DNA from 4 places in the Rhizobium sp. UGM030330-04 genome. Region 2 is predicted to be linked to each of the others. Evidence: riboswitches for the same ligand, from Rfam matches in the RefSeq annotation. Region 2 holds a riboswitch; each other region holds the start of a gene.

What was found. Region 2 has a riboswitch for cobalamin ahead of bluB (5,6-dimethylbenzimidazole synthase). Riboswitches for the same ligand answer to the same signal wherever they lie in the genome.
Region 1: another riboswitch for cobalamin. It lies ahead of metE (5-methyltetrahydropteroyltriglutamate--homocysteine S-methyltransferase); the one in region 2 lies ahead of bluB (5,6-dimethylbenzimidazole synthase).
Region 3: another riboswitch for cobalamin. It lies ahead of N434_RS18100 ((2Fe-2S) ferredoxin domain-containing protein); the one in region 2 lies ahead of bluB (5,6-dimethylbenzimidazole synthase).
Region 4: another riboswitch for cobalamin. It lies ahead of N434_RS05605 (DUF1636 family protein); the one in region 2 lies ahead of bluB (5,6-dimethylbenzimidazole synthase).

Annotation. Positions count from the first base shown of each region.
Region 1 covers NZ_QKML01000006.1:61,978-66,617, reverse strand. The annotation lists gene metE (5-methyltetrahydropteroyltriglutamate--homocysteine S-methyltransferase) at 1-2,070, opposite strand, end outside; cobalamin riboswitch at 2,171-2,382, opposite strand; gene N434_RS10885 (ATP-binding cassette domain-containing protein) at 2,444-3,226, opposite strand; gene N434_RS10880 (sugar ABC transporter permease) at 3,245-4,549, opposite strand.
Region 2 covers NZ_QKML01000004.1:282,767-287,406, reverse strand. The annotation lists gene N434_RS08455 (NADP-dependent malic enzyme) at 1-212, shown strand, start outside; gene N434_RS08450 (DUF2865 domain-containing protein) at 349-1,449, shown strand; gene bluB (5,6-dimethylbenzimidazole synthase) at 1,720-2,436, opposite strand; cobalamin riboswitch at 2,534-2,715, opposite strand; gene N434_RS08440 (TolB family protein) at 2,788-3,618, opposite strand; gene N434_RS08435 (glyoxalase superfamily protein) at 3,810-4,187, shown strand; gene N434_RS08430 (NAD+ synthase) at 4,468-4,640, opposite strand, start outside.
Region 3 covers NZ_QKML01000012.1:15,319-19,958, reverse strand. The annotation lists gene N434_RS18105 (ABC transporter substrate-binding protein) at 1-772, opposite strand, end outside; gene N434_RS18100 ((2Fe-2S) ferredoxin domain-containing protein) at 789-1,580, opposite strand; cobalamin riboswitch at 1,672-1,865, opposite strand; gene N434_RS18095 (LysR family transcriptional regulator) at 2,038-2,931, opposite strand; gene N434_RS18090 (hypothetical protein) at 3,054-3,248, shown strand; gene N434_RS18085 (chloride channel protein) at 3,412-4,640, opposite strand, start outside.
Region 4 covers NZ_QKML01000003.1:86,153-90,792, forward strand. The annotation lists gene N434_RS05595 (cobyric acid synthase) at 1-1,241, opposite strand, end outside; gene cobO (cob(I)yrinic acid a,c-diamide adenosyltransferase) at 1,243-1,860, opposite strand; cobalamin riboswitch at 1,995-2,214, shown strand; gene N434_RS25710 (hypothetical protein) at 2,236-2,394, opposite strand; gene N434_RS05605 (DUF1636 family protein) at 2,337-2,762, shown strand; gene cobW (cobalamin biosynthesis protein CobW) at 2,759-3,796, shown strand; gene cobN (cobaltochelatase subunit CobN) at 3,828-4,640, shown strand, end outside.

The DNA of each region.
Region 1 (4,640 bases), on a different contig from region 2:
GGAGATCACGTCGGCGTCCATCGCCGCGATCGCGTCGATGATCTGGTTGAATTCGGAATAGCACATATGGGTGTGCACCTGCGTCCGGTCGTCCACGCCGCTCGAGCAAATGCGGAAGCACTCCACGGCCCAGCCAAGATAATCCTGCCAGTCCCGGTGGCGCAGCGGTAAACCTTCACGAAGAGCTGCCTCGTCGATCTGGATCATCTGCGCACCGGCAGCCTCGAGATCATTGACCTCATCGCGAATGGCGAGCGCGATCTGGCGGCACGTCAGGCTTCTTGCGATATCATCGCGGACGAACGACCAGTTGAGGATCGTCACCGGGCCGGTCAACATGCCCTTGACGGGCTTATCAGTGAGTGACTGCGAATATTCCCACCAGCGAACCGTCATGGGTTTCGGCCGCGCCACATCACCAAAGATGATCGGCGGGCGGACGTAACGCGAGCCGTAACTCTGCACCCATGCATGCCGGGTGAAGGCGAAGCCGGAAAGCTGTTCACCGAAATATTGCACCATGTCGTTGCGTTCAAACTCACCGTGGACGAGAACATCAAGGCCGATTTCCTCCTGCCAGCGAATGGTCGCTTCGGTTTCCTTCTGCAGGAAACCTTCGTATTGCGCATCGGTCAGCGCCCCCTTCGAATGTGCGGAGCGGGCCTTGCGCACCTCTGGCGTCTGCGGGAAGGAACCGATGGTCGTCGTCGGGAAAAGCGGCAGCGCAATGGCCTGTGACTGCACCTTCTGGCGCTCGGCAAATGGGCTCACCCGTTTCCTGTCGGCCTCGCCAATCGTTGCGATACGCTTTTGCACGGTGGCATCCGTCACCTTTGGTGAGGATGCGCGTGCGGCAACCGCTTTCGAGGCAGCCTCCAGTTCCGCCGCAACAGTGGCCTTGCCCTCACCTAGAGCCTTGCCAAGTGTGGCAAGCTCATCGAGCTTCTGGGTGGCGAAGGAAAGCCAGCTTTTCAGATCGGCGTCGAGGCCGGTTTCCAGTTCGAGATCGACCGGAACATGCAGCAGCGAGCAGGAAGGCGCGATTTGAAACGCTTCCAGACCCCGCGCGGCAATGGCCACCTCCAGCCGCGTGACGATTGCGGCAAGATCGGCACGCCAGATGTTGCGACCATCAATAACGCCGAGGGAGAGGACCCGGCCGGCGGGCAACGCCTTCAACACCGCCTCGAATGCGCCGGGTGCTCGCACCAGATCCACATGAAGGCCCGCAACCGGCAGCACCGTGACAGCTTCGAGATTGTCCTCGAGCCCACCGAAATAGGTGGCGAGCAGGATTTTCAGGTCCGGCGCGGCTTTCGACAGGGCCTGATAGGCGACGGCAAGCGCATGGCGCTCACCTTCGGAAAGATCCAGCACCGCAACCGGTTCGTCAATCTGCACCCAGTCGGCACCGGCGGCCTGCAGGCGGCGCAGCAATTCTGCATAAACCGGCAGCAGCTTCGCCAGCAGATCGAGCGGCTTGAACGCGGCCTCCCGCGCCTTGGCGAGCTTCAGGAAGGTGACCGGTCCGAGGATAACGGGACGAGTGTGAATACCAAGCGCCTTCGCCTCAAGGAAATGCTCGACGGGCTTTTGCGAGGTGAGCACGAAATGCTGATCCCCGGAAACCTCCGGCACCATGTAATGATAATTCGTATCGAACCACTTGGTCATTTCCAGCGCCGGAACGCCCCGACCGTGACGGGTATTTTGCCCGTGAGCATGGCCGCAATCCGCATGGGCCTCGCTCTGGCTGCCGCGCGCCATGGCGAAATAGGTCGACAGGGAGACATCTCCACCCGTCCATTCGTAAACCGAGGGAATGGCACCCACCATCACGGCCGTATCAAGAACATGGTCGTAGAGGGAGAAATCATTGGAGGGGATATGGGTAATCCCCTTTTGCTGCTGAAGCGCCCAGTTTTCGGCGCGCAGCCGGGCAGCGGTTTCGAGCAGTTCCGTCTCGGAAATCTTGCCGGACCAGAAGCCTTCAAGCGCGAACTTCAGTTCGCGATGGCGTCCGATCCTCGGAAAACCGAGCGATGCGACTGGAATGGTCTTGTCTGGCATTGTCATACCCCATTTGGTTGTGGGGGCATGGGTAAAGCGGACGCGTGCAGGCCCGGCCTGTGCCGGACCATTGCAGCAACCACCGGGACACCCCGCCCGTGGACGTTATTTTGTCCTGGCAGGTCTCCTGGCTTACGGGTCGTCGCCTTTGCCCGTCTTCCCGGGGTTTATCCCAGTGACATGTTGGACAAAGGCTCGCCGCTTACAGTTGCGGGGGCAGCTCCGGTCTTGCCGATCGTCGGCGCACCGTATTCCCTCTTAGCTCCGGGATCGAACAAACAAGCCCGGAGAACCATGACACCCGCATTTCTCACCACGGGCGCCACAATGTCAATAGACATAAAGAAATCTTTATATCTTTATTTCTCTGAATTCAGGATACGACCGCACCGGGGCCTGGCACAGCACCCGCCGGCACCTTGCCCAGAATGATCATGCCAAGCACCTCGTCCTTGGTGACATCCTGCGTGCGGGCATGGCCCACCACCTTGCCGTTCTTCATCACGAAGACCCTGTCGGCCAGATCGAAAACGTCGTGAATATCGTGGCTGATGAGGAAGATGCCGATGCCCTGCCGCTTCAGCTCCTTGACCAGATCGCCCACCTGCGCCGTTTCCTGCGGCCCGAGTGCGGCGGTCGGCTCGTCCATGATGAGGATGCGGGCATCGAACAGAATGGCGCGGGCAATGGCGACGGATTGCCGCTGGCCGCCGGACAGTGCCTTCACCGGTTCCTTGAACCGCCGGAAATTCGGGTTGAGACGCCCCATCACCTCGCGGGCGGAAGCCTCCATGGCGACATCGTCAAGCGTGCCCCATTTCGTCTTCAGCTCGCGGCCGAGATAAAGATTGGCGGCCGCATCGACATTATCGGCCACGGCAAGCGTCTGGTAGATGGTCTCGATACCGTATTTCTTGGCGTCGCGGGGATTGCGGATATCGGCATCCTCGCCATTGATGAGGATATCGCCGCCATCGCGCCGGTAAGCGCCGGAAAGAATCTTGATAAGGGTCGATTTACCCGCGCCGTTGTGGCCGAGAAGGGCGACCACCTCACCGGGGAAAAGATCGACAGAGGCGTTTTCCACCGCATGGATGCCGCCGAAGGAAATGGAAATATTGCGCATTTCCACGAGGGGCGTGACTTGGTCGGTCATAGGAGTTCTCCTCGGTTCTTACTTGGCGCGGGCGCGGTAGATGGTGTCGAGCCAGACGGCGACGACCAGGACCACACCGACGACGATGCGCTGGAAGGGCGTATCGATGCCCACCAGCACCATGCCGGATTGCAGCGATTGCATGACGAGCGCGCCGAGCATCGCGCCCGCTATGGTGCCGACACCGCCGGCAAGCGAGGTGCCGCCGATGACGGCCGCCGCGATGGTATAAAGCTCGTCCAGTTCGCCCTGGGCATTGGTGGCCGCGTTGAGGCGGGCGGTGGAGATGGCTGCGGCGATGGCGCACAGAACGCCCATCAGCGTGAAGATCTTTACCGTCACCCAGCGGGTCTTGATGCCGGCGAGTTCGGCTGCTTCCGGATTGCCGCCGATGGCGAAGACATAACGCCCGAAACGCAGCCGTGTGGCGATAAAGGTCATGACCGCACCGACGGCAAGCGCCATCAGCACCGGAATGGCGATGCCGTGCGAAATGAACAGACCGCCTTCAGGCCAGGCGATACCATTGGCATCGGCATAGTTGCGGGCGATGTTGACCGGCCATGGGTAGCTGTTGACCACGGTTACGAAGCCGATGACGACGAGGCAGCCGAGCGCCACCAGAAAATATTCCGCCCAGACGGGCCGCAATGGAAAGCCGAAGCGGCGGCGCTGGTGGCGGGAATTGAGGATGGCCGCCACAATGGCGATGCAGGCGACGACGGCCGCGATCCAGCTCCATGTCGCACCGATCGAACCGCTGGTGCCGCCGCCCATCAGGCGGAAGGTGGAATCCATCGGCGCCACGGTGCGGCCGCTGGTGATGAACCACGTGCCGCCGCGCCAGACCAGCAGGCCACCAAGCGTGACGATGAAGGACGGCACGTTGAGGAAGGCGACGATGGAGCCCTGCAACATGCCGATCGCGCCGCCAACGAGAATGCCGGTGAGAAGCGTGACGATCCATGTGGCCCAATGTTCGAAACCGAGTATCTGCGGCAGGATTTCCGCCTGCATGACACCCATGATCATGCCGGAAAAACCGAGGATCGACCCAACCGACAGATCGATATTGCGGGTAACGATAACAAGCACCATGCCGGTTGCCATGACAGCGACGGAGGCGGTCTGCACCGAGAGGTTCCAGAGGTTTCGCGGCGTCAGGAACAGGCCGCCGGACAGGATATGAAATCCGATCCAGATCAGAAGAAGCGCGCCGACCATGCCGAGCAGTCTGGTATCCAGCTCGGTTGCGCTGATGAAGCGCGTTATCGAGCCTGTCTTTTCCGTCTTTTGCGACGCTGTGGAATTGGATTGGGTCATATCGGCCATGTACTGCCGGTGCTCCTCACATCTTGGAGCGCTTTCGCTTTTCCCTGAATCGCGAAAACGCTCCAACGCTTTGTTCTGGCAC
Region 2 (4,640 bases):
CCGGCGAGGCGAACCTGCTGGTCTTCCCGAACCTCGATGCCGCCAACATCACGCTCGGCGTCACCCGCACGCTGACGGAGGGCCTGCATGTCGGCCCAATCCTGCTCGGCACGGCCCTGCCCGCCCACATCCTGTCGCCCAGCGTCACCTCGCGCGGCGTCGTCAACATGGCAGCGTTTGCCGTAGTGCAGGCCTCGCATCCTTCGGTGTGATAGAGGCCGCATTAACGCAATTTTGAACAGGCTGTTGCCGCCTTGCGGCAACAGCTTATGTTATCTTCCTGAAATACGGATTTCGTGAAGTATAACACCCCTGCCACCGGCCGGGGACATCGAACGGATCGCACAATTGACCCGGCGCAGCCGCATCATCGGCCTCCTGCTTCCCCTTGTTTTCCTCGCCCCGGCCGCCGCTTTCGCGGATCAGGTCTGCGATACGCTTTATGCGCAATTGCGCGAACCGCCACGTGTCATCGGCAATACGGCCGAGGTTCGGCGTTACGCCAATGCGCTCGCCCGCCAGAACATCGTCATCCGCAAGATCAGGAACGACCTGCGCGGCTATGGCTGCTCATCCGGCAGCGTCGTTGTCTACGGCAACCCCAATGCCGGCCTCTGCACCGAGATCGGCGATGCGCTGGCGGATGCCGAAGCCGAACGCGACGCCATCATCCGCGACCGCGACGATGCCATGGCGGCCGCGCGCAGTGACGACGGCGACATCAGGCGCCAGCGCATTCTCGCGGCCCTCGATGCCAATGGCTGCAGCCCCGCAGAGGATATCAACCCGCAAGTGTCGCCTGCGCCCGATGTGACGCGTTATCCCGATGCCTTCCGGCAGAACGGTGGTGAGCCGGGACAGGCGGGGCTATCGCCCTACCCCAACGCCGCCGCCGAGGGCGGGCTTCGCACACTCTGCGTGCGCACCTGCGACGGCTCGTTTTTCCCGATCGCCTCCAACGCTTCGCCGCTCGATTTCCGCGCCCAGGCGGAGCAGTGCCAGAAAATGTGCCCGGGCACACAGACCGAGCTTTATTTTCACTCCATGACGGATCAGGAAACCGCCGACATGGTCTCCGCCGAAACCGGCAAACCCTACAAGGACCTGCCAACCGCCTTTGCCTACAGGAACGCCTCGGCAAAGGCGCCGGGCTGCGCCTGCAATATGGCCGCCTATCACGAGGACATGCAGAAGCAGGAAGAGGCCGCCCGGCCGGAATCCGAAAAGCCCTATTCCGGCATCACCAGAATTCCATCACCGCAAGGTGACAAGCCCCGGAAACCCGCTGAACAGCAGGCCGCAAAGCCGCCGGAGCAACCCGTTCCTGAACGCGACTATGATCCGAACGACACCAGGGTGCGCGTCATCGGCCCGAAATTCCTGCCTGACCAGACGGGCCGGATCGACCTGAAGAACCCGGCTCTGAAAGGCATTCAGCCACAGCAGTGAAATCTCTTCCGCCCGCGCAACGGGGCGAGCGCCCACCCCTTGTTTCTTCTCCCCGAGGGGGAGAAGTCCGCTGCAGCGGAATGAGGGAGCGAGGGTAGAGATATACCGAGAGCTAGCCCCCTCATCCGACCCTTCGGGCCACCTTCTCCCCGGCCGGGGAGAAGAAACGCGCGGCCGCTGCTGCGTCAAAAAGCAGCGTTTCCTCTCCTCCGCCATCATGCCCAAACGTGCGTTGTGAAACGAGAGGCGACGCTATGCGCATCACATTTCTTACCGCCCACCCCAGCGGTTGCGAAACACCAGTTCCTCCAGCGGCACACGCTGGCGCCAGCCCTTCACCGCCAGTTCCGGTTCGGTATAAAGTTCGTTGACCCGGCCAAGGCACAGCCAGGCGACAATTTCGATATGCTCGGGAATATCGAGAATGGCGCGAATATCGCTGTCGTGGAAAATACTGACCCAGCCGACGCCGACGCCTTCGGCGCGGGCGGCGAGCCAGAGGTTCTGGATGGCGCAGACGGTGGAATAGACATCCGTGCGCGGATTGTGGGTGCGCCCCAGCACCACTTTACCGCCGCGTGTGGGATCGCAGGTGACGCAGATGCTGAGCGGCGCCTTGCGGATGCCTTCGAGCTTGAGACTGCGATAAAGCGCCTGCCGCTCGCCCGCAAACATCGCCGCCGCCTCCTCATTGGCCCGGCTGAAGGCCACAAAGGCGGCCTGGCGCACGGCGCCATCGGTGACGAGCGTGAAATTCCACGGCTGCATGAAACCGACAGAGGGAGCCGAATGCGCCGCCTTCAGGAGACGCTCGACAAGCTCATCCGGCAGCGGATCAGGCAGGAACTGGTCGCGCACATCGCGGCGTGTCTCGATGGCGCGGTAGATCGCCTCCCGCTCCGCACCGGAGAACGGCTGGGCGGGCGAAAGCGCATGATCGAATGGGCTGGCTTGCAATGGATTACCAGCGGACGGGTCGGTCGGCATCGTTTAACCCCAACAATGCGGGCGCGCGGATGCCGAAACCATGCCGGTTTTCGCATGCACGACGCGCCTCTTCAGCAACCTGCCGCCGTCCGCGCGGTTCGGTCTATCCTGTCAGGCCGGTCTTCTGACTCGGCTTCATCCGCCCTCTTCGCCTTCCCGAATGACTTCAGTGGCTTGTGAAAAGAGCATCCGCCTCACAGCGCTGGGCACGTTCCGGTCTTTCACCGGATTCCCGATTCTCCCGCCACAAGGGCGGGCACCTGACGAGGAAACTTATGATCAAGAAGACTTGCGAATGCAAGTATCGCTAAGGCGGTGCGGCAATGTGACCTTGACGAAACCGCAATCACATTACCCCACTGGGAAATAACGCACATAAGCGAACTCATCACCGTCCGGCGACCAGTTGGGCGAGTTCATCGTGCCCTGGCCGCCGAAAAGCGCAAACAGCGTTTCGACATTACCGCCATCCATATCCATCAGCCGCACGCGCACATCGAGATCACGCGGATGGTCGAAAACGTCGCCGTCATAGGAGACGAACACCACCTTGTCACCTTTGGGAGACGGGTGCGGAAACCAGTCACCATAGGAACTGTCGGTAATGCGCTCCACAGCGGAGCCATCCACCCGCACCCGCCAGATCTGCATCAGTCCGGTGCGGCTGGAATTGAAATAGACCCACGCACCATCGGGCGAATAATCCGGCCCGTCGTTGCGGCCCTCGCCATGGGTCAGGCGCGTCTCGATACCGCTGTCGATATCCATGGAATAGATGTCGAAGACCTGATCGCGAATGCCGCAATAGGCGAAACTCTTGCCGTTCGGCGCCCAGCCATGCCAGTAGGAAGGAAGGTTTTTCGTCATCAGCCTTGGCGCACCGCCCGCCGATGGCAGAAGATAAATGGCGCTCTTGCCGAATTCCACCTTGTCGGAAATGGCATAAAGCGAACCATCAGGCGAAATGCCGTGGTCGTTGTTGCATTGCGTCGCAAAACCGGTATCGACCTTCTCCGGTGAAGCATCACCGGATGGAGACAGGCGATAGAGCAACCCCTCGCTGTTCAACAGCAGATATTTGCCATCCGGCGACCAGTTCGGCGCTTCGAACAGCTCCGGCGTCTGCCACACCACCCGCATCTGCCGGGTGCGGATGTTGAAGATTTCGATGGAACTGCGCATGCTGCCTCCCGGGGCTGTCGATAGTCTGGACGAACCCTTGGCAGACGCAGACATTCCGTTTGCTTTCGCCGCCATGGTGATTATGATCCTATGGCCGCAGGCACCGTCCTGCAAATTCAAATCGGAAAAAACGCCAGCGTTCCGGCACCGCCCGTAACCCTTCCCGTTTCTCCCAGATCCGAGGTTCCGCGATGAATACCATCGCCGATCACGGCATCCGCTTCGGGCGGATCGCCGCAATGCTTCCTGTCAAGAATATCGAAAAGGCCCATGACTTTTATGTCGGTGTGCTGGGCTTCACAAAAACCTTCGAAAACGGCAACCCCGTCGGCTTCATGATCCTCAAACAGGGCAATGCCGAATTGCACCTGACATTGCAGCCCACCCACAAGGCAGCGCCCTTCAACGTGGCGCATATGCTGGTCAGCGATGTCGATACGCTGCATGAGATTTGCAAAAGCCATGGGCTGCGCATCATCAAGGCCCTGCAGGACAAGGATTATGGCCTCAGGGCCTTCGTGTTTGAAGATCCTGACGGCAACCGCATCGATGTGGGGCAGGTTATTTGAGGTGAGTGAAGAGTGGCGCGGGGTTTTCTCTGCGCCATTCATGAACCCCCATCGTGGACCGAGCGCATGCCGCTTGTTTCTTCTCCCCGATGGGGAGAAGGTCGCGGCAGCGGGATGAGGGGGCAAGGATCGTGAGGTACGGCAACGTTGCCCCCTCATCCGACCCTTCGGGCCACCTTCTCCCCAGCGGGGAGAAGAAACTTGCCGCGCCGCCTTACAGACAATTACTCTGGATGACACAGGACCGGCGTTAAAGGCCCCCTTCCGGAAACCGCCTTAATCACCGATCCCGGAACCGGTTGGTGATCGGATAACGCCGGTCACGCCCAAAGTTCTTCTTGGTGATCTTCACACCCGGAGCCGATTGCCGGCGCTTGTATTCGGCGAGATAGAGCAGATGCTCCACCCGGTGCACGGTTGCCACATCATGGCCTCGCGCCAGAATTTCCTCGA
Region 3 (4,640 bases), on a different contig from region 2:
AAGCGAGATATTGATAACCGACAGGGAAAGACTTGATCGTCAGATCCGGATTGGTTTTCAGACGGCTTACGACTTCTGACGGCAGACCGAAAGCAAGGTCCAGTTCACCCGCTTCCAGCGCCAGCGTCATGCTTTGCGCATCGCCGAACCTGCGAAAGTCAACCGGAGAACGGGCATCCGCATCGGCAAAATGGATGTTCGGCGTGAGCGTCAGTGATGTATCCGCCTTGAAATCCGCAATCTGATACGGCCCGGTGAACAGCGCCTTCCCGTCGGTTGCAGGCTTGTAGGCGATCAGCGGCCATTCCGCGAAAAGCGCCTGAAGAAAAGCCACCGGCTTTTCCGTGGTAATCATCAGCGTCAGGTCATCGGCCGCCTTGAAATCCAGCTTTCCACCCGTTGCCAGCGCCGCCTTGTTGGTCGCAAATGTGTGGTCGAAACCGGCGGCAAGTGCAGCCGCCGTTACAGGCGAACCATCGGAAAAGGCGTGGCCCGGTTTCAGCGTCACTGTCCAGCTGAGATCGCCGGTGCGTTCCACTTTTTCGGCAAGACCGGGCACAAGCCGCCCTTCCCGGTCGACGGTGAAGAGGTTTTCACCCACGCCGTGGCTGACGAGCGCCCAGCCGTTCGATCCCTTTGCCGGGTCGAGGCCGCTCGTGATGTAGGTGGCGCCAACGCGCAATGGCTCGGTGGCGAGAGCGCTGGCGCCCACACCCGTGATCAGGGCCGCAAGCCCGGCCGCGGCCAGACGTGAAAAGCTCTTTGCCGACATTCTATTTCCTCTCATGCTATTCGGACAGATTACGAAGCCGCTGTTTGCGGCCGGTCGGGTGGTAGGCGAAATCGTCAACGACGCGGCCACCCAGCAGGTGTTCGGCAACGATACGGTCGACTGCCTCTTCCGTGACGCCGCCATAATAGGTGCCCTCGGGAAAGACCTGCAGGACGGGCGCAAGGTTGCAGGGGCCAAGACAGGTGGACTTGGCGGTCATGGTGCCCTCACCCGTAATCCGAAGCTTCTGTCGCTCCTGCTGGTTGCGCAGATGGCCCCAGATCGCATCCGCACCCGCCGAATTGCACGGACCACCCTGGCAGACGAGCACGCGGCGCTTCTGTGCCGGGACCAGCGATCCCTCGCCAGCCGGGCGAACAGGCCCAGAGAGGTCAAGCGCCTGCGCCGTTTCGGCAAGATCTTCAAGCAGACGCGCCATCAGGCCGCTCGCTGTGGGGCTTGCTGTTATGGAAAGGGACGGCCACGGCCTGACGTCGCCTGCCCGCCATCGTTTCAGTGTCTTCGTCATCCAGTTGTGAAAACTGGGCTCCAGCGGCAGAATCAGTGGAATGATCAGGATATGGCCGACATCCTCATCGATCAGATTAAGCAGCGCTTCGCGGAGTGACGGTGTTCCCTGTTCCGTGAAGGCGATGCGAACGGTCCTTGCGCCGCAAAGCCCTTCAGCCTGCATTGCCAGACGCTGCATGTCCTGATGAGGCGCGGCGGCAAAGGCGGACTTCGCGACCAGCAGCACGGCGTCGGGCGCGGACGGCTCGTATTGGGTTGGTTGGATACTGTCTGTCACATTGCCTCATTCACGAGGCGGCGTCGAAAATGACAGGGTCTCCGGCTAAAGACCGGAAACAGCCATCATTCCCATGGCACCCCCCGACCACGGAATTACATGATGTCAGGCAGGTCTCCTGGCTTGCGGGTCGAGGCCGTCTCACCTGTCTTCCCGGCATCGCTGCCAGTGACATCGTGGGCGATAGGCTCACCGCTTACAGTTGCGGGACAGCTCCGGAATTTAACCGGATTCCCTCTTAGCTTCCGCCGGGCGGCGGAAGAACCATGACGGAGCGACCCTACACTGCCGCCGGTCACTGTCAACCGCCTGCACGGGTAGTCTGATTTCTGCGCAACAAAGCTTTGCGGTAATGTTACGTTATAAAATAACGTTAAACACGTGGCACGTGACGTCGTCAAGGCTCTCTCTTGTGAAACAGGCTGTTGAGACTGATGTGACCGGATGTCGGATGGCCTCAGCCCCGACCTTTCGCCATCGTCAGATAATCGACCACGGCTCGGGCATGCACGGGAAGCCCGGCGAAACTTCGCGCGCAGATAAGAAGATGACGGCGTGCCCAGACGTCGGAGATCGCGACGGTCTTGAAGGACAAATCGGCCTGATATCGACGGGCATAAACCTCCGGCACGATGGCGAGCCCGACGCCGCTGCTGACCATGGCGCAGATATCCTCGAAACTATCCAGACGGATACGCAGTTTGAACGGCCGGCCTTCACGCGCCGCATGGATTGCCAGATGCCCCTGAAGCGCGCTTTCCGCAGGCAGACCGACAAAAGGTTCGTCGAGAAGCTCCGCGAAAGTCACCATATTCCGGGCCGCGAGTGCATGGCTGGCAGGTGTGATCACAACCAGCCTGTCGATCTCGAAAGGCCGTGTTTCCAGCGTTCCCGTGTCGGTCGTGTCCGCCGCAATGCCGATATCCGCTTGCCCGGCGGCGACGGCCGCAACCACATCGGGGCTCTGGCGTTCCTCGAGGTCTATGTCGATTGTCGGGTGATCCACGAGATATTGCCGGAGAGCGCCGGGAAGATGCGCCATTGCCGCCCGCCCCGAGAATATCCGGACCTGCCCCCGCAGGCCCCGCGCATAAAGCTGGAGATCGCCCCTCATCTGTTCCATCTGCCCGAGAACGATACGGGCATGGTGGGCCAGAGCCTCCCCCGCCGGCGTCACCCTGACGCCACGGGCACCCCGGTCGAGAAGCGATACGCCGCTCATCTCCTCCATGCCGCGGATACGCGCGCTGGCGGAGGGCAAGGCCATCCCCGTGCGGTCTGCTCCCTGCGTAATACTTTCCGCCTCGACCACGTGAAGGAACAGACGGAGATCGGTCAAGTCGAAGCGCATTCGCCCCCTCCAGTCGGGACCCTTCGGATTATCCTAAGGGCTCCCTTGTATCTTCCGCATTGTGCGGAGTCACGGATGGCGATCATTGTCGCCATAGTTTTATTGACCCGGAACGACGATCCATGGACGCCTCCGAAGCCCTTCTCCGCGCCATCGCCTTCAGACTGGCGCTGCTTGTCCTTGCTGTTTTTGCCGCAAGGACGCTCCCCGATAACAGACCGGCAATCGATGCAACGGTGACCGCTGCGGCCACTTACGGATCGCCGCTTCCAGACGAGGACAGCACGGCCTTGGGCGACATGGTTTTGTACGATTAGACAAGCGGCGCCGGGCTGCGCGTAAACTTATGTTTCGGCCGTTGCCGACAGAAAGCGACCGACTATCGATTGCACCATGTCAGCCTCTTCGATCCGGAGAACGTATTGATGACTTGTAATTTCATATAAATATCAATTAATAAAGGTGCTTTTCTAATCTTGTTTATAACTCACCGGAAGCCTCCCGGCGCCTCAATTCGAGCTCTTCGCTGTAGCGCCTGAGCGTATGGCTTTCGGTGAGCAGGCCGACCGGGCGGTTCTCGATCTTGTCATTGACGACGACCAGCGCTTCGCTTTCCGTGGCGTCGAAGGCGGCGGCCGCCTGACGGGCATTCATGGTCGGCAGCAGCACGTCGTTCTTGTATTGCAGGTAGGTTTCGAGGCTGATCTTGCTCGGGTCGCGATCCATCGGATCGGCGTAGATTTCCGGCACGAGGACGATGCCGGCATAACGTCCGTCATCATGGGTCATGATCACCCGTTGCGTCGAACCGAGCGGGAATTTCTCCTTGAAGGCCGCAAGCCCCATGCTGACATTGGCCTTGCGGATATCGGCGCGCATCATCCTGCCGACGGTGAGATCGCGGATCCAGCCAATATCATGGGCGCTGCGAATGCTCTCGCCCCGGAGATGAAAACGCCAGGTCGCGAAAGAATAACCGAAGGTGGTGCGCACCACGAGCGAGGTGGTGATGACGGCTGCCAGTACCAGCGCGGTGATCTGGAAGTCGCCGGTCAGCTCCAGCGCCAGAAATGTCATCGTCAGTGGACCGCCGATAATGGCAGCGGCAAAGGCGCTCATGCCGATCACGGCATAAACGATCGGCGATGTCGACCCATAGCCGATATAGGGTGCGCAGAGCGCGAAAATCTTGCCAAGCAGCGAGCCCATGAACAGCGAGGCGAAAAACAGGCCACCACGGAAATTCGAACCGATGGAGATGGCGCTGGCCGCCGCCTTCAGCAGAAACAGTCCGGCCAGCCCGTATATCGTCAGCTCCGCATCGATATTGAGATGCAGCGCCCCATGGCCGCTTGACAGCACCTGCGGCGAAATCAGCGCGAGACCGCCCACCGCCACGCCGCCAATGGCAGGGCGCAGCCAGCCGGGAATGGCGCTCTTGCGCGCCGTCTCCTCGATGAAGGACACCGTCTGCATGAGCACGATACCGATCGCCGCGCACACGATGCCAAGAAAGATCGCCGGCACATAATCCGCCGGTGTCACGCGGCTGGCATCGATAATATCGATCGATATGCCGTGACCGCCAATAACACCGATGACAGTGGTGGCGACCAGCGCCGAGACGATGAGCGGCGCAAGCGTGACGACGGTGTAGGTGCCGATGATGAGTTCGATGGCGTAGAACGCTCCGGTCAGAGGCGCATTGA
Region 4 (4,640 bases), on a different contig from region 2:
TGTCCGTTGACTATCGAAAACGGCTGGCTGTTTCCAGCGCTTCTGGTTTCACCGACATGCATTTCATAGCCGGATAAATCAACGCCATCGAAAGTCGCTCCGCTCACGGAGACCAGTCGCTTGTCTCCGGTCAGAACCGTGTCGACATCCAGCAGACCAAGCCCGGCAACCGTCGCCGGCGGTCCTTCGATGCCCTCGGGATCGGCAACGGTTTTTCCAAGCATCTGGTATCCGCCGCAAAGCCCGAGAACATAACCGCCGCGCCGGGCATGGGCCTTTATATCGATATCGAGACCCGCATCTTTGAGCACGGCGAGATCGGCGATGGTGGATTTCGAGCCGCAAAGCAGCACCAGCCGGCAATCGGCTGGAATTGTCTCGCCCGGCCGTATGCGGATCAGCTCCACATCCGGTTCCATGTCGAGGGGATCGAGATCATCGAAATTGGAAATATGCGGCAGGATTGGCACGGCGACGCGGATTTTTGCACCGGCTTTTTGCTGTGCCGGGCCGGATAGTCCGAGCGCATCCTCTGCGGGCAGTTTCGCGGCGTCGGAAAAATGCGGCAGAAGCCCTATGGAAGCCCAGCCGGTCTTTTCCGCAATCATCCGCATGCCATCGGAAAACAGTGCGGGATCGCCGCGAAAACGGTTGACGATGAAGCCCGCGATCATTGTCGCATCATCGTTTTCGAGCACGGTTTTGGTGCCGACAAGGCTGGCGATGACGCCGCCCCGGTCGATATCGCCGATCAGGATGACGGGGGCATCGGCTGCGCGGGCGAAACCCATATTGGCGATGTCATTGGCGCGCAGGTTGATTTCAGACGCGCTGCCCGCCCCTTCCACCAGCACCAGATCGGCCTGTTGTTTCAGGTGTTCAAAGCTCTCCAGCACGCGCGGCATCAGCCCGGCCTTCATATGCTGATAATCGGCCGCTCTGGCATTGCCGACGATCTTGCCCTGCACCACCACCTGTGCGCCGGTTTCGCTCTGGGGTTTCAGGAGTACCGGGTTCATGTGAACCGAGAGCGGTACACCCGCCGCCCGTGCCTGCAACGCCTGCGCACGGCCGATCTCGCCGCCATCGGCGGTCACCGCCGCGTTGTTAGACATGTTCTGTGGCTTGAACGGCATGACGGACAGGCCGCGCCGGGTGAAGGCCCGGGCAAGGCCAGCCACCATCAGCGATTTGCCGACATCCGAGCCGGTTCCCTGAAACATCAGCACCCGCGCGGTCATGTCAGAATTCTATCCCGGCCTGCGCCTTCACACCCGCCTTGAAGTGATGTTTCACCAGCGTCATCTCCGTCACCATATCGGCGGCGTCGATCAGTGGTTGCTTGGCATTGCGACCGGTGACGATGACATGCAGATCGGGCCTGCGACTGGACAGGGTTTCAACGACGTCTTCCAGCGGCAGGTAGTCGTAACGTAGCGCGATGTTCAGTTCGTCGAGGATCAGGAGGCCGATGGTTTCGTCGGCCATCAGGGCCTTGGCTTCTTCCCAGGCCTTCGTGGCTGCGGCAACATCGCGCTTCAGATCCTGCGTGTCCCACGTGAAACCCTCGCCCATGGTGCGCCAGACAACCTTGTCGCCGAACAGCGTCAGGGCCTGCTGTTCGCCCGTCGACCATGCGCCCTTGATGAACTGCACGACGCCGACCCGCCGCCCGGTGCCGAGCATGCGTAGCGCAAGGCCGAAAGCAGCCGTGGACTTGCCCTTGCCGGGGCCGGTATTGACCATCAGCAGGCCTTTTTCGATGGTTTTTGCCGCGACTTCGGCATCCTGTACCGTCTTGCGGTTGACCATTTTCTGCCGGTGGCGTTCGGCTTCGCTGTCGCTGATGTCGCGTGTCATCGCATGTTCCTTCTTATCCAGCTGCGCGGGAACCGGTGTGCCCGCCATTCGGAGCGGCGACTATACCCAATTTGCCGCACCCGGCAATGTGCCGGCCGCAGGCCCCCGGCATTGACCCTTACGTCCGTTCGGCCTAAGGGTAACGAACTGACGGTCTTTTCCCGGCAACGGGAAAAGCTAAGAGGGAACACGGTTCCACCCGGAAAATGGGTTACTCCGTGGCTGCCCCCGCAACTGTAAGCGGTAAGCCCGCACCGTAAAGCCACTGGACCTTTGAAGATGGGTTCGGGAAGGCGGTGTCCGGGTGTTGATCGAGCCGCAAGCCAGGAGACCTGCCGTTTCAGGAAAAAACGTCTGCCGGGCGGGGTGCTCCGGTCAGTCGGTCAGATCGAACAGCCGGTTTGCGCCTGTCCGCGTGCCGTTTTCGATATCCGCACCCCCGAATATTTTTTTAATGGCGCGGGAAGCGGGACGGTTTGGATATTTCAGCGACATCTGCAGGCGCAGGCGGAAACACACAGGATGAAACAGCATCCGGCGTGACTGTCTTCGTTTGCCGAAGCTGTCGCGATGACGCCGATCCGAATGCCGAACCGCGTCCCGGTTCGCGTCTTGCCGATGCCACCATCGCGAAGGCGGAGGAATTCGGAATTGCCGTCCGTTCCGTCAATTGCCTCGCCAATTGCAAGCGTGGCCTCAGCGCCGTTCTGCGCAGCGCCGATGGCTGGTCCTATGTGTTCGGCGGCCTGACACCCGGTGACGCTGAAGACCTGCTGACTGGCGCAAGGCTGCTGGCCGCCGCCCCCGATGGCCTGATGCCCTGGCGCGGCCGCCCCGAACCGTTAAAGCGCGGCATGGTGGCGCGCATTCCCCCATTCGATTTTACCGAGGAGAGATTATGAGCACCCTTCTGGACCGCGTTCCCTGCACCATCGTCACCGGCTTTCTGGGGGCCGGAAAAACCACGCTGCTGCGCGGCCTGCTCGAAAAGCTGGATGGCAAGCGGCTCGCCATCATCGTCAATGAATTCGGCGATATCGGCATCGATGGCGAAATTCTCAAGGGCTGCGGTATTGAAAGCTGCCCGGAAGAAAACATCGTCGAACTGGCCAATGGCTGCATCTGCTGCACGGTGGCGGATGATTTCCAGCCCGCTATCGAACAAATCCTTAGCCGCCAGCCGAAGGTGGAGCATATCCTCATCGAAACGTCGGGTCTCGCCCTGCCGAAGCCGCTGGTGCAGGCCTTCCAGTGGCCGGCGATCAAGAGCCGCGTGACGGTGGATGCCGTGGTGGCCGTGGTGGATGGCGCAGCCCTTGCCGAGGGACAGGTTGCCCACGATATGGAAGCACTTGCCGCCCAGCGGGCCAATGACGAGGCGCTCGATCACGATGATCCGGTAGAGGAAGTTTTCGAGGATCAGGTCGCCTGCGCCGATCTTATCGTGCTGACCAAGGCCGATCTTCTTGACGATGCCGGTCTCGAGAAGGCGAAGGCTCATGTGCTCGAACACCTGCCAAGGGCGGCGAAGATCGTTGTCGCGTCGAATGGCGCCATCGATCCTGCCGTGCTGATCGGCCTTGGCCTTGCGGTGGAAGAGGATATCGAAAACCGCCGTACCCATCACGATGGCGCGTTCGACCATGAACACGACGATTTCGACAGCTTCGTCATCGACCTGCCGGCCGTGAGCGACCCGGAGGCGCTGGCAGCCCGCATCGCCGAGACGGCGGCTGCGGAAAATGTCCTGCGCATCAAGGGTTTCATCGAAGTTTCCGCAAAGCCGATGCGCCTGCAGGTGCAGGCTGTCGGCAGCCGCGTCAATCATTATTATGACCGCCCATGGGCGGCGGGTGAGGAACGCCGCAGCCGGCTCGTTATCATTGGTGAAAAGGGCATCAACCGCGAAAAGATCGAGCAGATGCTGGCCGCCTGACCGCTACGGACTTTTACTGGGAATGCCTTAGATGCATATTCTCGCCACCACATCCTCGTCCCTGGACGATCTGATCGAGCCGGTTGATCTCAACCAGCCCCGTTCGGATGTGGTGATGCTGTCTTTTTCGGCAAGCGATCTTGCCGGGCTGGAAAGGGCGTGGCGGCAGGCTGGCGATGTTCTCCCGTCGCTCTCCGCCGCCAACCTCTCCGAGCTTCGGCATCCCATGTCGGTCGATCTCTGGATCGAAAAGACGGCGGAGCGCGCCCGCGTTATCCTTATCCGGATTCTCGGTGGAGCGGATCGATGGCGCTATGGTGTCGATCAGCTTGCCATGATGGCCCGACGGCGCGGCATCAAGCTTCTGCTATTGCCGGGCGAATGCAGCGACAGGGACGAAAAGCTCGAAGCGGCCTCGACCGTGGACAGGCAGATACTGGCCTCTGCCCTTTCCTTTTTCCGTGAAGGGGGAAAGGCGAATATGGGCAGCCTTGCAACTGGTCTTGCGGCTCTGGCAAAGGATGGCGCGTGGCCGGATATCGAGGCCGAGCCTCTGCCGAAGGCCGGATTTTACCGGCCCGGGCAGGGTGTTGTCAGTCAAGCGGAAGCCCTTGCCGATTTTCCAGCCGATGCAGTCATACTGCCCATTCTCTTTTATCGCTCCATGCTGCTGGCGGCTGATGCAGCACCCGTGGATGCGCTCTTCCACGCACTTTCCGGGCACGGTTTTGCGCCACTGCCGATTTTCGTCAGCGGCCTGAAGGACGGGGAAGCGATCCGTTTTCTCGAAAGTGTGTTGCCTGACCTGCAGCCTGCGGCCATCATTGCTGCGACCGCTTTCGCC